DNA from 4 places in the Corynebacterium liangguodongii genome. Region 2 is predicted to be linked to each of the others. Evidence: predicted binding sites of a transcription regulator. Region 2 holds the regulator's gene; each other region holds the start of a gene.
What was found. Region 2 encodes LexA, which represses DNA repair genes until DNA is damaged. Its sites were predicted from a motif close to CGAACANNTGTTCG; they were not measured.

Region 1 (5,365 bases), 1.0 Mb from region 2:
GGCACCGAGTTCACCCAATCCGGCGTAGTGAGCTGGGTGGGGTTGGCCTCCGCGGTGGGCGTCGGCGGCATCTCGGCCGCGGTGAACCTGGCGAACAACATTCGGGACATCCCCACTGATGCGGTGGCCGGCAAACACACGCTCGCGGTGCGCCTTGGCGATCGCGTTTCACGCTACCTTTTTGTCGCGCTGACCCTCACCCCCTTCGCCGTCAGTTTCGTCCTCGCCGTCGCCTGCCTCCCGGCCCTGGCGGCGCTACTCGCCTTACCGCTCGCGGTGGCAGCCGTCCTGCGGGTCGTGCGCGGGGCGCACGGCAAGCAACTCATCCCCGTGCTCGGCCTCAACGGGACGGCAATGCTCGCATGGGCCATCATCACCGCGCTCGCCCTGGCGTGGAGTGGACAGGCCTTCTCCTAGTCGTCAAAGCTGTCAGCTCTCTCGCTCACGCCTGGCGGCACGAGCGGGCCGGTGAAATCGACGTCGCGTTCCGGCAGCCCCCGCGCGCGGGAGATGAACCGTCGCCCTCCGAGGAAACGGAACTCGATATCGCGTCCGTTGGTACTGATGTGCGCCAGGCCGTTTGTGACCTTCGAATGACAGGCAGAGCACAGCGGGATGAGGTTTTCGAGCTCCGTTTTTCCTCCTTCGCACCACTCCTTGATGTGGTGTACCTCAATAAATCGGGCATGATTGCACCCCGGCATCGCGCACTCGTAGCCCCAGACCGCAAGCAGGGCGCGCAACTGGCCGTCGTTAACAAAGCGAGTGCTCTTGCCGACGTGCACAGTCACGCCATTGTCGTCAATAAGGTGTAGGCGCACGAACGCGTCCCCCACATAGTTCTGCAGCACCGACGAGGGCGCTGCAACGTTTCCGGGCAGCCATGCGCGCCCGTTTGTCGTCATCATGATGTTGACGTGAGCGCCCGGGGTGCGCAGATCGCTCACCGGCCTCGTCCTCACCACGTTGATCATGGAGAGCAGCGCTCCATACATATCCTCCCTCGTCGGAGGGCCGAACCTCGAGAGAGGCTTGCGCTTTTGATCCGGCTCCGGTTCCAGTTCCTGCTCCTGCGACGGGCACGCCTCAGGGAGCTTCCTTTTCTCCTCCAGGAGGTCATCAATTCTCTCGCCGTCGGCGAGGTCTTCCTCGGTCACATCGTCAAAGCCGTAGTCGGCGAGCTGCGCAACCTTGAGCGCGGCAAGGTACGCCGCACCATCCGCCGCGTTGAGGCGGGCGGTGATGACGACGTCGCCGTTATCCTCCACCCGCACGCTGTGGTGATACTCACGCGTCTCCGCCCCATCGCTCGGTTCGAGACCAGCCAATGCCCTCTTGAGCTCGGGGAAACAGAGACGCCTTGCAAGGTCCACGAGCTGTCTTTCGTTTTCTACGGTTAAACGTTTGAGCAGGTAACGGACCGTCGAATAGCACACCTCTCCTCGCCGGAACGCGGCCGTGAGCATGGGAAACTGCTCAAGCTGGCGGGCGACGCCAACGTACTCGAACGCAGTGGATGGAGCGATATGGATCTCCCGCGCCAACCAGCCGGCGGTACATGTCTCGCCAAAGTTTTCGAATAACCCTCGCGCGTCAAACTCCGCGATCGCGATAAGCAACTCGGCCTTAGAGCGGGTGGACCACTCCTGGTGGCGACGTATCGCGTGGATCACGACAGCGTCTTCATCGCTACTAGCGACGGATTGTGCACCCCATACATCCAACATTGCTACCCCCGTACAAGTGTTCGACCTTTCGCCTCTCATGGTAGCGGATTACCGTGACCCGGTCAAGGGTTTTTCGAACGTTTTTTCTATAGAGAAGATTCGCGTGCGGGCGTGGTGCGTCACTCTGCAGCGGCAGAGTCAGACCACTCTCTCCCACTCTGCAGCGGCAGAGTCAGGCAGACTCAATCCATAGAGATCCACATCACAGCTTTACAATAAATGAGAAATACTGCACCGGCGCGGCGATGCGCAACTACGCACCGTCGCCAAGCCTCAGAGGAACCACAATGGATACGGTACAGGTCGGAAAAGGTCTACCCGCGCTCGCAGTGGACGTCGGGGGAACCAACATCAAGGCCGGCTTCGTTCACGAAAACGGGGAGATCGAAAAGGTCGTCATCCTGCCGACTCCCCCGGGCAAGAACAAGGCCCCCGGGGTCATCGATACCATCGTCGAGCTCTCCGACAACCTGGCGGAGTCCGGGCGAAGCGCCCGAGTCGGTTCGGTACTCATTCCCGGCGTGGTCAATGACCGAAAAGGAATTGGCGTCCACTCCGAGAACCTCGGGTGGGACAACGTACCGTTCGCGGACATCCTCACCGAGCGGCTCGGCTACCCCGTCTCCGTGACGCACGATGTCCGCGGGTCCGGCATCGCCGAGTACCAGCTCGGCTACGCGCACAGGTTCGATAACGTCGTGGTGCTCACCATAGGAACTGGCATCGCGGGCGCGATCTTTATCAATAGGCAGCTTATCGACGGCGACGGGTTCGCCGGCGAAATCGGCCACATCCCGGTGTTCGGTTCCAACGGTCCGCTCTGCGTCTGCGGCCAGGCGGGATGCCTGGAGACGGTGGCATCCGCCGCTGCTGTCGCCCGCGAGTACCAACGCCTCTCCGGTATCAAGGTCATGGGTGGCAAGGAGGTTATTGACCTCGCGCTCTCCGGCGATACCCTCGCGGCGCGGATCTGGGACCGCGCCACGCTGGGCCTGGCCAAGTGCATCTCCCAGCTGTGCAGCATCATCGCCCCGGAGGCAATCTTGTTCGCAGGTGGGTTCTCCGGCGCCGGGGATACCCTGCTCAACCCGGTGAGCGAAAAGCTCGATAGCATCCTGACCTTCCAAAGGCGCCCGGAGATTGGCTGCTCGAAGCTCGGGGCAAAGGCCGGTTTGGTGGGCGCAGCACTGCAGACGAGAACTCTCGCGGAAAGGCTCGGCCTCTAGGCCCGGCACCCCCTTTGCCACCGCGCATGGGTACGCGGGGCACTCATTACACGAATCCACGTGGGAGGAAAAACATGTCATTTGCGAGCGAGCTCCGGAAGGTTCCCCCGGCGGGCAAAACTGTGGCTTTTACCGCCGCCACGCTCGGCATCACCTACGGCTACGACATCTCCAACATCGCCGGAGCCCTGCTGTTTTTGCCCGCCGACCTCGGGTTGAACACCAACCAGGCGGCGGCTATGGCCACTAGCGTGGTCGTGGGACAGATCCTTGGGGCGATGCTTGGCGGGGTCGTCGCCGACAAATTCGGCCGGCGCAACTCGATGCTCCTCATCGCGGCCGGCTACGCTATTTTTGCCGTGCTCTCGATGCTCGCCCCGGGCACCGCAACGCTGCTGTTGTGTAGGACCCTACTCGGCTTCACCATTGGCCTGTCGGTCTCCATCGTGCCGGTCTTCATCGCCGAGGCCGCGCCCTCGCGGGTCCGCGGCGGCCTCCTCGCCGCCTACCAGGTCGCTACGGTGATCGGCGTCGTGTCCGGCTACATCATCTGCTGGCTGCTCTCCTTCTCCGAAAGCTGGCGCCTCATGCTCGGTGTCGCGGCGGTCCCGGCCCTGGTTGTGCTCGCGATGCTCTTCCGGCTGACCGAAACCCCGACCTACTTAATGATGCAGGGCCGCGAGCGGGAGGCCGCCGAGGTGCTCCACACGCTCGAGGGCGACCCGCGCCGTGTCGACGAGGAATTGGCGTCCATCCGCGAGGCCTTAAGCGAGCAGTCCGAGCGGGGAAGCCTGAGGGAGATGTTTAGCGGATACCTCGCCCGCGCCACGATGTTCGCGATCGTGCTCGGGTTCTTCGTCCAAATCACGGGCATCAACGCCACGATCTACTACGCACCCCAGATCTTCGAGCAGATGGGCTACGTAGGCAACACCCAGCAGCTCCTCCTGCCGGCCTTGGTGCAGTTCTTCTCGCTCATCGCCGTTGTCGTCTCCATGAATATTATCGACGACTTCGGCCGCCGCAAGGTCTTGCTCTCCGGCATCGGTGTGATGATCTTCGCCAACGTCTTGCTGGTCATCACCTACGGCCTCGGCGGGGGCTTCTCCGGCTTCTACCAGTACCTCGGCTTGTTCGCGATCGTCATCTTCACCATGGGCTTTACCTTCGGCTTCGGCGCCTTGGTCTGGGTCTACGCCGGCGAGATCTTCCCCGCGAAGTACCGCGCGCTGGGCTCGTCGATCATGCTCACCGCCGACCTCGTCGCCAACGCGATTGTGGCGCAGGCCTTCCCGCCGCTGCTCGGCGCCGTGGGCGGCACCGGTGTCTTTATGATCTTCGGCGCGCTCTGCCTGTTCGCCTTCCTCTTCGTGCTGCGCTTCGCCCCGGAGACCAAGGGGCGCAACCTGGAAGACATCCACCGTTTTTGGGCCAATGGCGCGAAGTGGGACGCGCAGATACGATAGAGAGTGATCACTCAAGCCGTTATCGCTCACTTTCAATCACTGAAGTTCGACCGGAAGGACCCCCGCCATGACCGCAACCCCCGCTCTCCCCGGAGCCTCCATGGACCGCGAGCTCCACTCGCAGCCTGACGTCTGGCGCGCGGCGCTCGACCTGGCTGAGCGCGGCGTGTTCGCCGACGTGACATTCCCCGGGCGCGGCGCCAGCGTCGCGGTCATCGGGTGCGGAACTTCCTGGTTCGTCGCGCAGGCCTACGCTGCGTTGCGCGAGGACAACGGCTACGGCCCCACGGATGCCTACACCCCCACGGAGATGCGCCTCGGCCGAACCTACGACGCCTACGTCCTCATCTCGCGCTCGGGGACGACGACCGAGGTCGCCGAGCTCATTGACTCCCTCCCGGACGGCGCTCACACCATCGCCGTCGTCGGCGTGGCGGACAGCCCGATCGCGCACAAGGCAACCCAGGTCATCGACCTCGGCTTCGCCGATGAAGAATCCGTGGTGCAAACCCGGTTTGCCACCACCGCGCTGATGGCCCTGCGCACGACCGTGGAAGACCTCGACTACCTGCGCGGCCTCCCCGCCTCAGCGCAGGCTGCTCTCGAGGAAGAGCCGGAGGACGGGCTTGTCAACGCCGAGCAGTACACGTTTTTGGGCAGCCGCTTCGCGCTCGGGCTCGCCCAGGAGGCCGCGCTGAAAATGCGCGAGTCCTCCCAGGCGTGGACGGAGTCCTACAACTCGATGGAGTACCGCCACGGCCCCATCGCCATCGCCGCGCCGGGCCGGATCGTCTGGGCCCTCTCTGAGGTCCCCGAGGGGCTGGCCGACCAGGTCGCCGCCACCGGGGCGAGCCTGATCACTCACGGCGAGGATCCCCTCGTCGAGCTCGTCCGCCTGCACAAGGTGGCCCTGGAGACCTCCCGCGCCCGCGGGCTCGACGCCGAC
Region 2 (5,365 bases):
CACCCCCGACGGCGTGAAGGTTGCGGTGCACGCCACGAAGGCCGCCGCCGACGCCTCGATGCTCACCGCGACGCTCACGCTCCTGCTGCGGGAGATCCCGATCTCGCCCGGGCAGATGACCAAGGGCCTACCGCTGCGCCAGAAAGTAGCGGTGGAGAACTACCCGCACGGCGGTGCGCAGGGGCTTGTTGACGACGCCCGGGCCGCCACCATCCGCGACCTCATGCTCTCCCACGGCGGCCCGGTGCGCACCCCGGAGGAGTTCGATGAGCTGCTCTCCGCCGTAAAGCCCAAGGTTGCCTCCGGGGTGCGCCAGAAGGTCGTCGCCCTCGCGCCGGCGCTCGTGGCGTACGGCGCTATCGCCCAGGAGCTCGACGCGTGGGAGGGCCCGGCGATTGAGGATATGCGCGCCCAGCTCGACTTCTTCCTGCCGGAGCACGCCGTGACGGTCCACGGCACCGACCGCCTCGCGCACCTGCCGCGCTACATCGAGGCGATGCGCATCCGGCTCGATGATATGGCCATCGACCCGGACCGGGACGCCGACCGCCAAGACGCGGTGGCCTCGTTAACGCAGCGCCTCGAAGCAAAGCTGCGCGCGCTGCCGGCGGCCGCGCGGAAGTCGAGGGAGGTCAAGGACATCTACTGGCAGCTCCAGGAGCTGCGCGTGAGCCTCTTCGCGCAGAGATTGGGCACGCCCAAGCCGGTGAGCGAGAGGCGGATCGAGAAAATGATCGACGCCCTGGGCACGGGGGCACGCTAGAAGTCCTCCCGGTCGCGGCGGCGCATGAGCCGGATCTCGGACTCGAAGTCGTCGGCCGATTCGAAGGACTTGTACACGGAGGCGAAGCGCAGGTATGCAACCTCGTCGAGGGCACGCAGCGGCTCGAGCACGGCGAGGCCGACATCGTTCGCGTCGACCTGTGAGCTGCCGTGGCTGCGCACCGTCTCCTCGACCTGCTGCGCGAGGCGTTTGAGGGCATCGTCCGAGACGTCGCGGCCCTGGCAGGCCCGGCGCACGCCGTTGATGAGCTTGTCCCGGTCGAAAGGTTCGCTCACCCCGTTGCGCTTGACCACCATGAGCACGGCCTTCTCCACCGTCGTAAACCTGCCCCCGCACTGTGCGCACTCGCGGCGGCGGCGGATGGCCGATCCAGCGTCGATGACACGGGAGTCGAGCACGCGGGAATGGTCGTTGTGGCAAAACGGGCAGTGCATGGGATTCGACGGCCTCCTCGTGGCGGGTGCTAACCGCCTCGATGTTACCCGGGGGAGCCTCGCTGCCAGCTAGCGGACGCTGGCGATGGAGACCTCCGCGACGCCGCCGCCCCCCTGTGTCGAGGCGTCGGTGCCGAAGGCTCCGCCCGCGGCCGATCCCACGATCAGCGCCAGACCGAGGATCACGCCCATGAGGATGCCGGCACGGTTTTCGTGGCGAGTTTCGAACGCAGGAGTAGCGCTTACTCCCGAGGCTTGCTCGAAGCGTTTTTCACGCCCATAGTTTCGATGCGGAACTCCTCTCGTTCGAACACCCGACGGGCGGCGAGGGCACCTCGGCGCCGCGGGGATGTCCCACACCTCAGCGGGCAGCACCTCAGCCAGGTGCTCGCGGTAGGCCGCCTGCGGTGCGTTGTTGCGCTCAATCTGGATGGTCATGGCGGTGTCCTTTCGTTGTGTAGCTTCATTCTATGAACGGCCCGGACACGTTCGAACGAACCATGCGCTCACGTGTTCGATTCCGCACTTCAGTTCGATTTATATCACCCCTGAGCGACGATGTCTACCCCACGCCGCAAAAAGTCGAACACACTTGCCACATCTGGTACCTTGGTAGCCACGACCGACCCCACCCGCACCGAAGGAGCACCCGTGGCCCGCAAGAAAGACGACACCACCCTCGACCTCAGCGTCCTGTCCGACCGCCAACGCCGCATCCTGGAGGTCATCCAGGATGCGGTAGTCCTGCGCGGGTACCCGCCGAGCATCCGCGAGATCGGCGACGCCGCCGGCCTGCAGTCCACCTCGTCCGTCGCCTACCAGCTCAAGGAGCTGGAAAAGAAGGGCTTCTTGCGGCGCGATCCGAACAAGCCCCGGGCGGTTGACCTGCGCCACCTGCCTGAGCCGAGGTCTACTCGCGAGCCCGCCCCAAAGGCCCCGCAGGCACCCGAGGACGCCTCCCAGGCGCGCTACATTCCCGTCGTCGGGCAGATAGCGGCGGGCTCGCCCATCCTCGCGGAGGAAAACGTCGAAAGCTACTACCCGTTGCCCGAGGAACTGGTGGGTGACGGCGAGCTCTACATGCTGCGCGTCATAGGCGAGTCGATGAGGGACGCCGGTATCCTCGACGGGGACTGGGTCGTCGTGCACTCTCAGCCCGTCGCGGAGGAAGGGGATTTCGTCGCCGCCCTGCTCGACGGCGAGGCGACGGTCAAGGAGTTCCACCGGGATTCGACCGGTGTCTGGCTGCTCCCCCACAACGACGCGTTTACCCCAATCAAGGGGGAGAACGCGGAGATTATGGGCCGGGTTGTTTCCGTTTTCCGCACGCTCTAGGGCATACTTGCGCGCGGGCACCACCCCCGTGGGGGTGGGTTGGACACGGCCAGCATCCCGCGGCGCGGGCTTTCCGGGACAATGGTCGTCAACGGCCACCGCGGCCGCCCGGTTTATTCCACCCGCTCACCACCCGAGGAGCGCGACGCATGTACGCAGAAGAACGCAGGCGCCAGATCGCCTCTCTAACGGCGATTGAGGGCCGCGTCAACGTCACCGACTTGGCGGAGAAGTTCCACGTCACGGCCGAGACGGTCAGGCGGGACCTCGCCGTGCTCCACCGGCAGGGGGTAGTGCACCGGGTCCACGGCGGCGCGGTGGCGAGCCAATCGTTCCTCACCACAGAGTTCTCGCTCGATGCCCGCTCCCGCTCCGCCTCGACGGCGAAGTCTGCCATCGCCCAGGCGGCGCTGCGATTTGTCCCGGAGCACTCCGAGGGCGGGATCTTTCTCGACGCGGGGACGTCGATTAGCGCCTTCGCGAAACTGCTCGCCACCGACCCGCGGGCGGCCTCGTGGCCAATTGTGACCAACTCGCTGCCGATCGCGCTCGATCTCTCCACGGCCGGCCTGCCCCACGTGCACCTGCTCGGCGGATCTGTCCGCGCGATCACGCAAGCCGTGGTCGGAGCGATGGCGCTGCGCTCGCTCGCGCTCATGCGCGCGGACGTCGCGTTCATCGGCACCAACGCGCTAAGCGTCGACCACGGCCTGTCCACCGCGGACGCGCAGGAGGCGGCGATTAAATCCGCCATGGTCACCAACGCCCGCATGGTGGTTGTGCTGTGCGATTCGACGAAAATCGGCAACGACTATTTGGTGAGCTTCGCCTCCCTCGACGACATAGATGTCGTCGTGACCGACTCCGGGGCGCCCGAGAGCATCGTCTCCGAGCTGACCGAGCGCGGCGTCGAAGTCGTCACCGTCGGCTCATAGCCCCCGGGTCCCGCGTTGACCGCTGCGGGCGCGCTGGCCATAATTGGGAGAGTTTCGCTGGGACCGAGCCGGAGGATAGCCGCACTGTGATCATCACCTTTACCCCCAACCCCAGCATCGACGCCACGTTGAGGCTCGAGGTGCTCTCCACCGGTGGGGTGAACCGCACGGTGAGCGCGCAGCGCGAACCCGGGGGCAAAGGCATCAACGTCTCCCACGCGTGCGCGAAGGCGCGCTGCGATACCCTGGCCATCGCCCCGTGCGGCCCCGCCGACCCTTTCACGCTCATCTGCCGCAACTCCGGTATCCCTTTGAAATCCGTGCCCATCTCCGGCCCCATCCGCACGAACACCACGCTGACGGAGGCGGACGGGACGACGACGAAGATTAATGAGACAGGACCGCTGCTCAGCGGCCAGGACATCGAGCGCATCGCCGATACGCTCATTGCCACCGTCGCCGAATCGCGCGCGGACGCCGTGGTCATGGCCGGATCCTTGCCTCCTGGCGCGCCCCCGGAGTGGTACGCCACCCTCGCGATGTCCGCGCGCAAGGCCTGCCCGGGTGCGCTCATCGCCATCGACACCTCCGATGACCCGCTGCTCCGGCTCGGCGCGCGCCTCGAGCAGGCGGCCCCGGATGTGCTCAAGCCCAACGCGTTCGAGCTCGCGCACCTCACCGGGGCCGACGGGGCGCTTCTTGAGTCCCAGGCGGCCCGCGGCGATTTCTCCCGCGTGGTCTCCGCCGCGCGGGAGCTCACTGACTCCGGGGTCAAGGAGGTGTTGGTGACCCTGGGTGCGGCCGGCGCCTGCCTGGTCACCGCCGAGGGAGCGTGGGCCGCCTCCCCGCCGCCGGTGGCGGAGGTATCCACGGTCGGGGCCGGCGATAGCGCGCTGGCCGGCTACGTCATGGCCCGGGTGGGCGGCGCGCCGCCCGCCGAGTGCGTGCGCCGCAGCGTCGCCTACGGCTCTGCGGCGACGGCGATCCCCGGCACCGGCATCCCCGCGCCGGGGGATATTGACTTGGCACGCACTGAGGTCGTGGCCCTGGCATGATCTCCGCTCGCTGCGTTGCCCTCGACGTCGACCTGGGCGATAGCCCGGGGGCGGTAATTTCTGCGTTGACCGGCATGTTGGCCGACGAGGGCGCGGTAGCCGATGCCGGAGAGCTCTGCGCGGCGGCTCTGCGCCGCGAGGGCGCATCGGGCACGGGGGTTGCCGGGCGCATCGCCATCCCGCACGCCCGCACCGACGGCGTGCTGCGCCCCGCCGTCGCTTGTGCCAGGCTTTCGCGCCCGGTCGATTTCTCCGGCCCCGATGGGGACGCGGACCTTGTGTTCTTCCTCGCCGTTCCCTCATCCGAGCAGCGCGCCCACCTCAAGGTTCTCTCGTCCCTGGCGCGGGCGCTCGCTCGGGGCGGGCTGGCCGAACGGCTGCGCGCCGCGGAATCACCGCAAGACGCCGCAGATGAGATCTCCCGCGCCCTCGGCGGTGCGGGCGCGCCGCGGTCCCCCGCCGCAACCATCGCGGCGGTGACGGCGTGCCCGACGGGGGTGGCGCACACCTACCTTGCGGCGGAGGCCTTGGAGGCCGCCGCGCGCGAGCGCGAAGGGGTGGTGTTGCGGGTGGAGACGCAGGGCGCATCGGGCACGGATGCCCTCGATCCCGGGTTCATTGCCCAGGCGGATGCCGTGATCCTCGCCGCTGATGTCGCCGTGCTCGGTGCCGAGCGCTTCGCGGGAAAGCCGCTCGTCGAGTGCTCGACGCGCGAGGCGATCGATTCGCCGGGCACGCTTATCGACGCCGCGTTGTCCGCCCCCGCCCGCAATCCCGCCCGCGAACCCTCCCCCGGCCCGGGCCTCGCGGGGAGGGTGTGGG
Region 3 (5,365 bases), 240 kb from region 2:
CGAAGAGAGCGACCTGCCTCGCCCGCGAGGCGCCTGGCCGCCGAAACTGGTGGAAGGCGATCCACACCACGAACGGCAAGGCGATGGCCGCGGTGGCCTTCAGCGAGACCGCAAGGGCGATGAGCGCCGTGCCCGCGGCGGGGCGCTCGCGCAAGACGAGGAAGAGGCCCACGCTCACGAGTCCGACCATCACGGCCTCGTTGTGCATGCCCCCGATGAGGTGCAAGAGCATCACGGGGTTGGCCACCCCGAGCCACACGGCGAGGGCGGGATTCCCGCCGACCAGCTGCGCGATGCGCGGCACCGCCCAGGCGATCCCGGCAAACCCCGCGGCGGTGAGCAGCTTGTAGGCGACGAGGCCCGCGGAGACGTGGTCCCCCACGAGGCTTGTCACGGCGTCCCCAATCCACAGGTGCAGCGGGCCGTAGGGGGTGGTGGTGTTGCGCCAGTCGTGGCTCACCTCGAAAAGGTAGGGCCCCGGGTTGACGGCGGCGCCCTCGGTGTAGGGGTCAAACCCGTCGCGGCGCATCGCGCCCTGCATGAGGTAGGAATAGACATCGCGCGAGAGGATCGGGGCGCTCAGGAGCAGCGCGCCCGCCCAGGACGCGGCGGCGCGGTAGACCTCGCGGGGGCCCGCGCGCCGATGCGACATCGCGTGCCCCAGCCACACCCAGGCGACAATCAGGCCGACGATACCCGCGGTGAGGATCGCATCCATGATCGAGCGGCCGTGGCCCGTCAGGAGGGTGTCCAGCCCGATTTCCCGCATGAGGCCACCGCGGTTGCGCGTCGCGCCGGCGCCGTAGGATCCGACGACGATGAGCGCGCAGGCCGCAACGCCCAGGCCGACCGCCGTCAGCGGGCTACGCACGCCGCTCGGTGGCGCGCACGGCCAGGTCCGTGAGGGTGCGGGCGACCGCGGGATCGACCCGCGCGGCGTCGAGGTGGGCGAGGCCTGATGCGGTGAGCTCGGCGATGCGCCGCTCCACGGCGTCGACGGCCCCGCTGGATTCCACCAACCCGGCTAACTCGCGCAGCTCCGCGGGGTCCGTGGCGCGGCCAACCCGCTGGCGCAAAAGTGCGGCGGAGGCGGGGGATTGGGCGTCGAGAAGCGAAAGCGCGGTGGCGAGCAGGACCGTGCGCTTGCCCTCCCGCAGGTCGTCCCCGGCGGGCTTGCCGGTCACCGCCGCATCGCCGAAGACGCCGAGGATGTCATCGCGCAGCTGGAAGGCGACCCCGATGTCCCGCCCGTAGGCGCGATAAGCCGCGATCGTCGCGGCCGGGGCCCCGGCGAGTGCCGCCCCGAGGTGGAGGGGGCGCTCGATGGTGTAGGAGGCGGTTTTATACCGGTTGACGCGATCGGCAGACTCGATCGACTCGTCGGCCTGTGCCTCGATGGCGATGTCGAGGAGCTGGCCGCCGATGACCTCGGTGCGCATGGCGCGCCACGGCTGAAAGGCGCGCTCGAGCGCCGCCGCGCTCACCCCGGAGCCGCGCCAGCAGTCCTCGGCCCACATGAGGGCGAGATCACCGGCCAGGATGGCGACGTTGCGCCCGTAGTCGGCGGCGTCGCCGAAGAGTCCTGCGCTGCGGTGCTCCGCCTCGACGGCGCGGTGGACGGTGGGATTGCCGCGGCGGGTATCGGAGGCGTCGATAATATCGTCGTGGATGAGCGCGCAGGCCTGAATGAGCTCGAGGGAGGAGACCGCGCGCAGCACCGCCGCGGGGTCTTCGCTGCGCCTACCCGGGCCGGGGGAGCCGATGAAGCCTGCCCACGCGTAGAGCGGGCGGATGCGTTTCCCGCCGCCGAGCACGAAGGAACGCAGGTGGGCGGCGGCGCTCATCACCGGCGCGCCGATCTCGGCGGCCTCGGCGAGGCGCTCGTCGAACAAGGCCTCGAGGGCGTCGCGGACCGCGGCGGGAACCTCGGTCAGGCCCGCCGGCTCCCCGCCGGTGTGCGGCTGCGTCACCTTACTCATCCCTCCTGCCGAATTCGTGTGGGGTCATTATTGGTTCTCACACTACCCGGATGCGTCCAAGGGCAGCTCGCGCCCCAGCACGGCGAAGGGGCGCTTGTCGCCCGGGTAGAGGTAGTGGCGCAACACGTCGCGGAAGCCGAGGGAGCGGTAGAGGCCGAAGGCGGCGTTGGCCTCCCCCCGCACCTCCGGCGTGGAGAGCAGCGCCCACCGCGCAGGCGTGCCGCTGAGCAGCGCGTTGATCAGCGCGCGCCCGATCCCCGCCCCCTGGTAGGGCGGGGCGACGTGGACCTCGGCGATTTCGAAGTAGCTGCGCAGCATCTCCCGTTCCTGCGCGGTGGGCCCACCGGCGAGGCGCAGGCCGGAAATGAGTTGCCGATCCCACCAGCGCTCACGGTTTCCTTCGAAGCCGTAGGCAAGCCCGACGACGCGCTCGCCGCCCTGTGCCGTGGCCGTGGCGGCCACCGCGCGGAACCCGGGCCAGGTGATTTCGCGCCGCCACGCAGAGATGCGCTGCTGGCGGATGGCGGGGTCGTAGCCCATCGCGTCGATGTAGATGTCGACGAGCTGCGGGGCGAGGAGGGCAAACTGCGCGCCCGTGAGCTGGTGGAGGGTCGTGGTCACCTCCTTATCGAACCACGCACTGGGTGTCGAGGGGGAGGGAAGGGGGAAAGTACCCACGCACGCAAGGTCGAACACGTGTGCTAATCGACGCCTCTGTGTGTCGAACGTGCGTTTTATCCTGCTCTCAGAAGTTGAACGGAAACTGCAGGTAGAACCCCCCACCGACAGGAAGGACATCCCCACAATGAACAGCGTTGTCTCTGCCACCACCGGCGCCGTCCACGGCGAGGCCGCCCGCGTGTCGCGCCGCGATCGCTTCCTCGATGCTGCCCACGGCCTTCTCGCACAGGCCCACGGGGAGTTCGGCCGCGGCGAGTTCGATCTGGCGCTGGAGAGCGCCTACCGCGCGGCGCTGCGCGTCGCAGGCGCGGTGAACGCCGAATCCCCGGTGATACAAAGGCGCAAGCGGCTCCCCACCAGCGCGTGGGATCGGCTCGCGCTGACCTCACAGCAAGGGGAGGCGTGGGCGGGGAGGTTCGCGCGGTTTTCCCGGCTGCGCGGCCGGGTTGCCTCCGGCATTGAGACCCGGCCGAGCCCGCTGGTCGTGGCCGAGCTGCTGGACTTAGCCGCGCAGTTCCTCGACGAGGCCGTCCCGGGGGCCAACGTGCAGGGTATGGTCGCGTAGGCGCTTGTGCATCGGCGCGGAACAATCCGTCTAGACTTGCCGTTGTACACGATGTAGAGAGGCGTCAATCGCGCCTAGCGGTGCGTGAGATGCAACCCGTAGCGTCACACGGCAAGAGCTGGAGAGTAGAGACAGTGTCCCTTTCGGAGCAGGAACAGCGCACCTTGCGCGAAATTGAGCAGTCGTTGCTCGCCGAGGACCCCAAGTTTGGCAACAGGGTCCCCGGTGCACACGGGCGTGCTCGTCCCTCGGGCGGGGGCATGACCATGCGCAGCGCGGCGCTCCTGGTCGCGGGGCTCGTGCTGCTCATCGGCGGCGTCGCCCTCGCCACCGTGAGCGTATGGTTCGTCGCGCTAAGCGTCGTCGGCTTCGCCGTCATGCTTGCGGGAGGAATCGTGGCGCTGCGTACCCCGGCTGCGGCCGCGGGGCCGCAGCGCCAGGCTGCCCCCGTTCGGCAGTCTGCCCGCGCGGCCAAGCTGGAGGAAAACTTCAGGCGCCGCTTCGAGGGGCAATAGCACCCTTCACGGCCACCGCTTGTCGTGCCCGCCGGTTCTCCGGCGGGTTTTTTCATGCCCCTACTCCCGACCGCGCGCCGCCCCACTTTGCCCCACTACTCCCGTAAACGCTCCGCGGGCTGTGTCGACCGTGCCGCTGAGGGCCCTGAGTTGTGGTGTGCAAGGTGTGGAAATATATGCGTGTGCCAGGTGATGCGGCACGCTTTGGCCATGTTCCGGGGGGCGATGGCCGCGAGGCCTTGCCCGCGGTCGCCTTGCGGGAACATGTCCCACCGTGAGATCGCCTGTTAACCTGCCATTTCCGCAAAATTTTCCGGGCAATCCGGGCAATATGTGGCGTAGGTGGGGCAAAGTGGGTTAGAGTGGGGCTCGACGGAGAGGCGCGGTGGCATCTTGACTACGTGCCGCAGCGGATCACCGTCCGAAGAATTGAACAACCGAAGTCGAACGAGTGTAAGGAAGGTGGGCTCCGGATGTTTCTGGGAACCTACACTCCCAAGCTCGACGACAAGGGGCGCCTGACACTGCCCGCGAAGTTCCGCGAGGACCTAGCGGACGGGCTGATGGTGACCAAGGGGCAAGACCACTCCTTAGCGGTCTATCCCCGCGAGGAGTTCGCGGCCCGCGCACGCAAGGCGGCGGCAGCTTCCCGCACGAACCCCAAGGCGCGCGCGTTTATCCGCAACCTGGCTGCCAGCGCGGATGAACAAACGCTCGACGGGTCGGGTCGCATCACGCTCTCTCCGGCGCACCGCGAGTACGCACACCTTTCCAAGGAGTGCGTGGTCATCGGTTCGGTCGACTTCCTCGAAATCTGGGACGCGCAGTCCTGGGCTGACTACCAACAAGAAACCGAGGCTGCCTTCTCGGCGGCCGATGACGACGACATACTCTCCGGCCTGCTCTAGGACTGACTACCCGACGAGCGGGCGGGGCACGTGCCCCCAGGAGAGCGTGTACGGACTCTGTCCGGGGCGTGGAGCGTTCTGGTGTACTTCCCCGACACCAGAACAGCCGCCCCGGGCAGGGCCCTATACGCTCCCCGCGCGGTGCGCATCGCGACTCAAGCGCAGACAAGCAGATAGGTACAACGACCACACGGGATACGGCAAAAGGGGGTGGACTCGGTGGGGCAGAAGCACGCACCAGGGCAGGCGCGCCGCGAGGCGGGGATGTCTCGGATGGACTTTAGCGTGAGCGCGAACCACGGCCACGTCCCCGTGATGCGCGACCGGATGGCCGAGCTTATCGCCCCCGCCGTTGAGTCCACAGGCGACGGCGCGGTGATCGTCGATGCGACGTTGGGCGCCGGTGGGCATTGCGAGCACTTCCTGTCTACCTTCCACGCAGCCTGCGTCATCGGGGTCGACAGGGACCCGGCCGCGCTGGCGGCGGCGAGCGAGCGCATGGCACCGTACGGCGGCCGATTCGCCGCCGTCAACGCGCGTTTCGACGACCTCAAAGAGGCCATCTCCCGCGGCGAGGGGCCCGTCTTCGACGCCGCCCGCGACCACGGAATAGCCGCCGCGCTGTTCGACCTCGGGGTCTCGTCCATGCAGCTCGACCAGGAGGAGCGCGGGTTTGCCTACCGCGTCGATGCGCCGCTGGACATGCGCATGGACCCG
Region 4 (5,365 bases), 540 kb from region 2:
CGACGCCGCCATCGACCGCATCGGGTCCTGGTGCGGGATCGAGAACTTCCGAGACCACATTACCGTTGCGCGTACGCTCGGCCCCACCGACTTCGCGAGTCGCTACAACGCGTGGTCGGGTGGTGCCCTCGGCCCAGCACACACGCTGCGCGGATCGGCTTTCCTGCGCGGGCGCAACGCATCGAAGAAGCTGAGCAACCTCTATTACGCGGGCGCGACGACGCTACCCGGCGTGGGTGTGCCAATGTGCCTGATCAGCGCGGAGAACGTCATCGCCCGAATGGGTCGCTCGCGATAAGTCTCGCGATTCTCGCCTCGTAGTCTGCGAGGGGCTCGCCTCCTTCCTCGGGATTCCAGGGGTGCTCGTAATACATCTCGGGTGGTATCTCAAAGGGGAAGCGCATTTTAAACTCAGCCTCGAGCGCGTCCAATGCGCTCTCGCAGGCGGCGCGGTTCCCGGTGGCGTCGAACTCGTCGAGGATCTTGTGCCCCCGAGCGTAAAACGTTGTCACCCTATCCCTTTCCCTGCGCCTCGCGTCGAGGTTGATGTTCCACCTCGGGTTACGCTGGTTGAGTTGCTCGCCAATGAACCCCTCCGGCTCGGCGAGCGCGTACGTGCCGTCTCCGAATAGCCACACCACGTCGCCCGTGACCGGGTCCGGAACGTAGTATGCGCGCCGGTCGGTCTTCAGATTGTGGTGCGTGGCGCAGAGTGAGTAGAGATTGCTCGGCGTCGTCGCGCCGCCCTCATCGTACGGGACGCGGTGATCGAGCTGGCACTTCTCCGCCGGTCTCTGGCATCCCGGCCACAGGCACACTCCGTCTCTAGCGACCGCATACGCCCTCATGTTCGCGGAGGGAACGTAGCCGTCGATGGCGTGGGCAGCGACGGCATCGAGGTTGACCACGCGCGGCGGGTTGCCCTCAGTAAGCTCGTCGAGGGCCGCCGTGCCCGCCGCATCGGTCCACCCGTGGCCCGGGAAGAACACCGACGCCCCCGGCACAACCTCGCCACTGGGAGTCACCGGGGCGTAGCCAAAAATGGTCACGCGGGGCTGACCGTGCACTCCTCCTGTAAGGATGAGCTGTGCAGCCTCCGCCTCGGTGAGTTTGTGTTCACGCGCAACCTGGCGGCGGTATTCCGCCATCAAGGCACTGGTGGCGTTATCGCATTCGACCGTCAGACCCGAGCGCTTGGCTCCGGAAAACTCATAGAGCGTGAATTTCCCCGCGGGTTTGTCGCGCTCGTCGCGCTTGCGCTGGTTAAAACCGACCCGCTCATCCAACTTCGCGATGAACCGGTGCAGGCGTCGGGTCAACGCCCGCGGCGCAACCAGTGGCTGATCCGCCTTCTTGGGCGTGAACATCGCGGCGAGGTACTCGTCGATCGTCCCGAGCACCTCGGCGGATAATTCCGGGCCAAGTTCGGCCACGACGTTGTCGATGGCGACGAGGCGTTTGACATCGAGCAGCCGAGTCGACTCTTGAATCGCCCGCAGCCAGGGCAGATCCGCCAGGCGCCGGTAGGCGAAGATCGCCTTCTCCACCGTCGCCTTGGACTCCCCCGTTGCCTCCTGGATCCCCGTTACCTCAAGCTCGAAGTCGTCGACGATGTACGTCGGATCGGCCCACGGCGAGTAGAGCTCGAAGTCAATGTCCCGCTTGCGTTGCGCCAGCTCCGCACGTGCATCGCCCGGACGCTGCGTACGGAAGTATCGTTTGACCTGGTCTTTTTCCATCATCCCCCCTTTTCACACGCCATGGTACGCGAACAGGTTTTCTATGTCAATGGCTTTGCGCACCTTTTTTACGCTCTATATAGCTCTTTCGTTCCAATAGTCCAGCGAATTTCACGAACAGGTGGCTAGCATCGCCAAGGCCGCCTATCGCCTGAATGAGGGAAGTGAATGACCTGCATATTGCAGGGAGTACTGATGAAGCTGCGCTTCCCCTCCGCTGTTCTGTGCGTCGCCACGCTGCCTGCTTGCACGCAGACCGCGCAAGTCTTTTCGACGCCTACTCAACCGCCCTCGATGACCGAGAGGCAATCCAAAGTTGCCATCCGCTCGGCTACGTCCCAACCCGCCGAGGACAATTTCTACGATGGCACTGTTGTGAACAGGAGTACCGCGGAGGTCTTAGACGGGCGGGCGTCACCCAACAACGAAAGCCCAGATAACGAATACATCGTGCTCGTTTTCGACTCACCGCGCGGATTAACGGCCCCGAGATTGACATAAAAACCGCGCAGCTCACCAAGATCGACCGGCCCGTGGCGAGAGTACGTCGTCAAGCGCTTACGCATCACTACCGATTCGACAACATGGCACTTCCCCTCCGAAACTGCACTCCCCACTAGGGCTTCCACGCCCCACAACGGGGGCGATCTATACCGTCGAGGAAATGTGGGTGCATTTCCCAAACGCACAGGCAACACTAAGGTTAGCGGCATGAAAACCCTCGCAGCCGCCGTACCGGCCCTCGCCATCGCCTGCTCCGGGGGACCGCTACGTGGCCCTGGGCGAGAGCTATGCCGCAACCGGATCCATCTCCTCCATCCCTGCCCCCGACCCGCGCAGGGTCCTCTGCTCGCGTAGTGACGACAGCTACCCCGAGGTCCTCGCTCAGCACCTCGGCCTCCGCCTCGACAACGCTTCCTGCGGAGGGGCTGTCCCGGGAGCCTATTGGAGCGAATCCCGCCTCGGCACCGTCGTTGTCCCGCCGCAACGCGACGCCGTGACCCCCGATGCTCGCCTCGTGACCATCACTTTCGGCGGTAACCCGTGGGTCATCTCACCCGTCGCCCCAGCCTGCTTGCCGACGTCCCTGGGCGCTCCAACACCGTGCCCGCAGGCGGTCTCCCAGGTCGATAGGGCGTCGATCGCGAGGCAGCTCACCGACATCGTGCGCGACGTCGCGGCCAGCGAAGGTGTCGGCTACGGCTTCCTCACCGGCGGCTGGGCACGCCCCGTCGCCGATGCTTCTAAGCGTGCCCCCAGTGGGACTCGAACCCACACTGCGCGGATTTTAAGTCCGCTGCCTCTGCCGATTGGGCTATAGGGGCGTGCCCCGATACTTTACTCGCTCAGCGAGAAAACCTTGGCTTCGGCCCCGAACATCTCTGCCAGGAAGTCCGAGACCCACTGCACCAACTCGGTGTCGCGCAGTGTCGGCTGGTTGATGCCTTGGGCCACCCTTGGTAGCGGTACCTGGAGCACCTTCGCCGCGGCGCGGTAGTTCGCCCCTGGGTAGAGGCGCTTGAGGCGTACCTGCTTGGAATCGGGCAGATCGACGGGCTGGAACTTGATCCGGGTGCCTTGGACGAGGATGTCGCTGATCCCGACGCTGCGCGCCTGGTGGCGCAGGCGCGCGACCTGCATGAGGCGGGTCACCTCGTCCGGCAGCGGCCCAAAGCGATCGGCCATTTCCTCGGCGACGGCGTCCAAGGAGGCGTCGTCACGCGCCTGCGCGAGCTTGCGGTAGATCTCCAGGCGCAGGCGCTCCGAGTTGACGTAGGTCTCGGGGATGTGGGCGTCAACAGGCAGGTCAACGCGGATCTCCTTGGGCGTGGAATCGGTCGCGTCAACGGGCTCACCGGACATCATCGCCTTGAACGTCTCGACGGCCTCGCCCACGAGCCGAACGTACATGTCGAAGCCGACGCCGGCGATGTGGCCGGACTGCTCCGCGCCGAGCACGTTGCCCGCCCCACGCATCTCCAGGTCCTTCTGCGCCACCGCGATGCCGGAGCCGAGCTCGTTGTTCTGCGCGATGGTCGCGAGCCTGTCGTAGGAGGTCTCGGTCAGCGTCTTGTCCTTCGGGTACAAGAAATAGGCGTAGGCGCGGTCTCGCGAGCGCCCGACGCGGCCGCGCAGCTGGTGGAGCTGGGACAGGCCCATGTTCTGCGCGTTCTCCACAATCAAGGTGTTCGCGTTGGCGATATCCAGGCCCGTCTCCACGATCGTGGTGCACACGAGGACGTCGTACTCGCGGTTCCAAAAACCCTGGACGGTCTGCTCGAGGACCTGCTCGGACATCTGCCCGTGCGCGACGACGACGCGCGCCTCCGGGACGAGATCCCGCACGCGGCGCGCCGCCTTTTCGATGTCGGCCACCTTGTTATGGATGTAGAAGACCTGGCCGTCGCGCAGCAGTTCGCGCCTGATCGCGGCGGCGATCTGCTTGTCTTCCTGGGGGCCGACGTAGGTGAGCACCGGGTGGCGGTCCTCGGGCGGGGTCGTGATCGAGGTCATCTCGCGGATGCCGGTGAGCGACATCTCGAGGGTGCGCGGGATCGGGGTCGCCGTCATCGTGAGCACGTCGACGTGCGATTTGAGCGCCTTGATGTGCTCCTTGTGCTCGACGCCGAAGCGCTGCTCCTCGTCGACGATGATAAGCCCCAGGTTCTTCCACTGCACGCCGGTGGCGAGCAGGCGGTGGGTGCCGATGACCACGTCGACGGAGCCGTCCGCAAGCCCGGCGATGATCTCCTTGGAGTCCGCCGCCGAAGTGAAGCGGGAGAGCTCACGGATGTTCACGCCGAAGCCCGCCATGCGCTCGCTAAACGTCGAGAAATGCTGCTGCGCAAGCAGCGTCGTCGGCACGAGTACCGCAACCTGCGTGCCGTCCTGGACGGCCTTGAACGCCGCGCGCACGGCAACCTCGGTCTTGCCGAACCCGACGTCGCCGACGATGACACGATCCATCGGCGTCGGCTTTTCCATATCCTCTTTCACCGCCTCGATGGCCGTCATCTGGTCCTCCGTCTCGACGAACGGGAAGCGCTCCTCCATCTCCTGCTGCCAGGGCGTATCCGGGGCGAACGCGTGGCCCGGCGCGGCCTGGCGCTTGGCGTAGAGCTCCACGAGCTCGCCAGCGATCTCGCGCACGGCCGCGCGCGCCTTCCGCTTGGTGGCCTTCCAATCCGAGCCGCCCATTTTGCTTAACGACGGCTGCTCACCGCCCGAGTACTTCGACAACAAATCGAGGGACTCCATGGGCACCCAGAGCTGGTCGTTGGGCTGCCCCCGCTTCGCCGGCTGGTATTCGAGCACGATGTATTCCCGGCGGGAATCTCCGTCTCCTGCCTTGATGGTGCGCTCGGCCATCTTCACGAACTTCCCGATGCCGTGGGTGTCGTGCACCACGAAATCCCCCGGCTTCAGCGCCAGCGGGTCGACGCGGTTTCGGCGCTTGCGCGCCCGGCGCTTGGCACCGGCGATATCGCCGACGCGGTTACCGGTCAGGTCCGTCTCCGTGACTACCACCATGTTCGGCCCGGGAAAGACCACGCCTGCGTGAGAGAGACCCTGGTAGACGGTGACTTTGCCGTCGACAGGCTCGAGGCCCGGCGTGGCGATGCGCG

Region 1: the regulator LexA is predicted to act here: its motif matches at 1,737-1,750, upstream of C3E79_RS01430 (HNH endonuclease signature motif containing protein).
Region 3: the regulator LexA is predicted to act here: its motif matches at 2,669-2,682, upstream of C3E79_RS07600 (SAV_6107 family HEPN domain-containing protein).
Region 4: the regulator LexA is predicted to act here: its motif matches at 1,769-1,782, upstream of C3E79_RS03850 (HNH endonuclease signature motif containing protein).

Annotation. Positions count from the first base shown of each region.
Region 1 covers NZ_CP026948.1:296,116-301,480, reverse strand. The annotation lists gene C3E79_RS01435 (1,4-dihydroxy-2-naphthoate polyprenyltransferase) at 1-417, shown strand, start outside; gene C3E79_RS01430 (HNH endonuclease signature motif containing protein) at 414-1,673, opposite strand; gene C3E79_RS01425 (ROK family protein) at 2,015-2,953, shown strand; gene C3E79_RS01420 (sugar porter family MFS transporter) at 3,028-4,419, shown strand; gene C3E79_RS01415 (SIS domain-containing protein) at 4,487-5,365, shown strand, end outside.
Region 2 covers NZ_CP026948.1:1,341,983-1,347,347, forward strand. The annotation lists gene hrpA (ATP-dependent RNA helicase HrpA) at 1-763, shown strand, start outside; gene nrdR (transcriptional regulator NrdR) at 760-1,218, opposite strand; gene C3E79_RS06470 (hypothetical protein) at 1,288-1,656, opposite strand; gene lexA (transcriptional repressor LexA) at 1,870-2,553, shown strand; gene C3E79_RS06480 (DeoR/GlpR family DNA-binding transcription regulator) at 2,703-3,488, shown strand; gene C3E79_RS06485 (1-phosphofructokinase family hexose kinase) at 3,575-4,543, shown strand; gene C3E79_RS06490 (fructose PTS transporter subunit IIB) at 4,540-5,365, shown strand, end outside.
Region 3 covers NZ_CP026948.1:1,585,855-1,591,219, reverse strand. The annotation lists gene C3E79_RS07615 (alpha-(1->6)-mannopyranosyltransferase A) at 1-871, opposite strand, end outside; gene C3E79_RS07610 (polyprenyl synthetase family protein) at 864-1,979, opposite strand; gene C3E79_RS07605 (GNAT family N-acetyltransferase) at 2,022-2,600, opposite strand; gene C3E79_RS07600 (SAV_6107 family HEPN domain-containing protein) at 2,785-3,225, shown strand; gene C3E79_RS07595 (DUF3040 domain-containing protein) at 3,360-3,740, shown strand; gene mraZ (division/cell wall cluster transcriptional repressor MraZ) at 4,214-4,648, shown strand; gene rsmH (16S rRNA (cytosine(1402)-N(4))-methyltransferase RsmH) at 4,913-5,365, shown strand, end outside.
Region 4 covers NZ_CP026948.1:797,678-803,042, reverse strand. The annotation lists gene crtI (phytoene desaturase family protein) at 1-298, shown strand, start outside; gene C3E79_RS03850 (HNH endonuclease signature motif containing protein) at 270-1,739, opposite strand; tRNA gene C3E79_RS03840 (tRNA-Leu) at 2,991-3,064, opposite strand; gene mfd (transcription-repair coupling factor) at 3,078-5,365, opposite strand, start outside.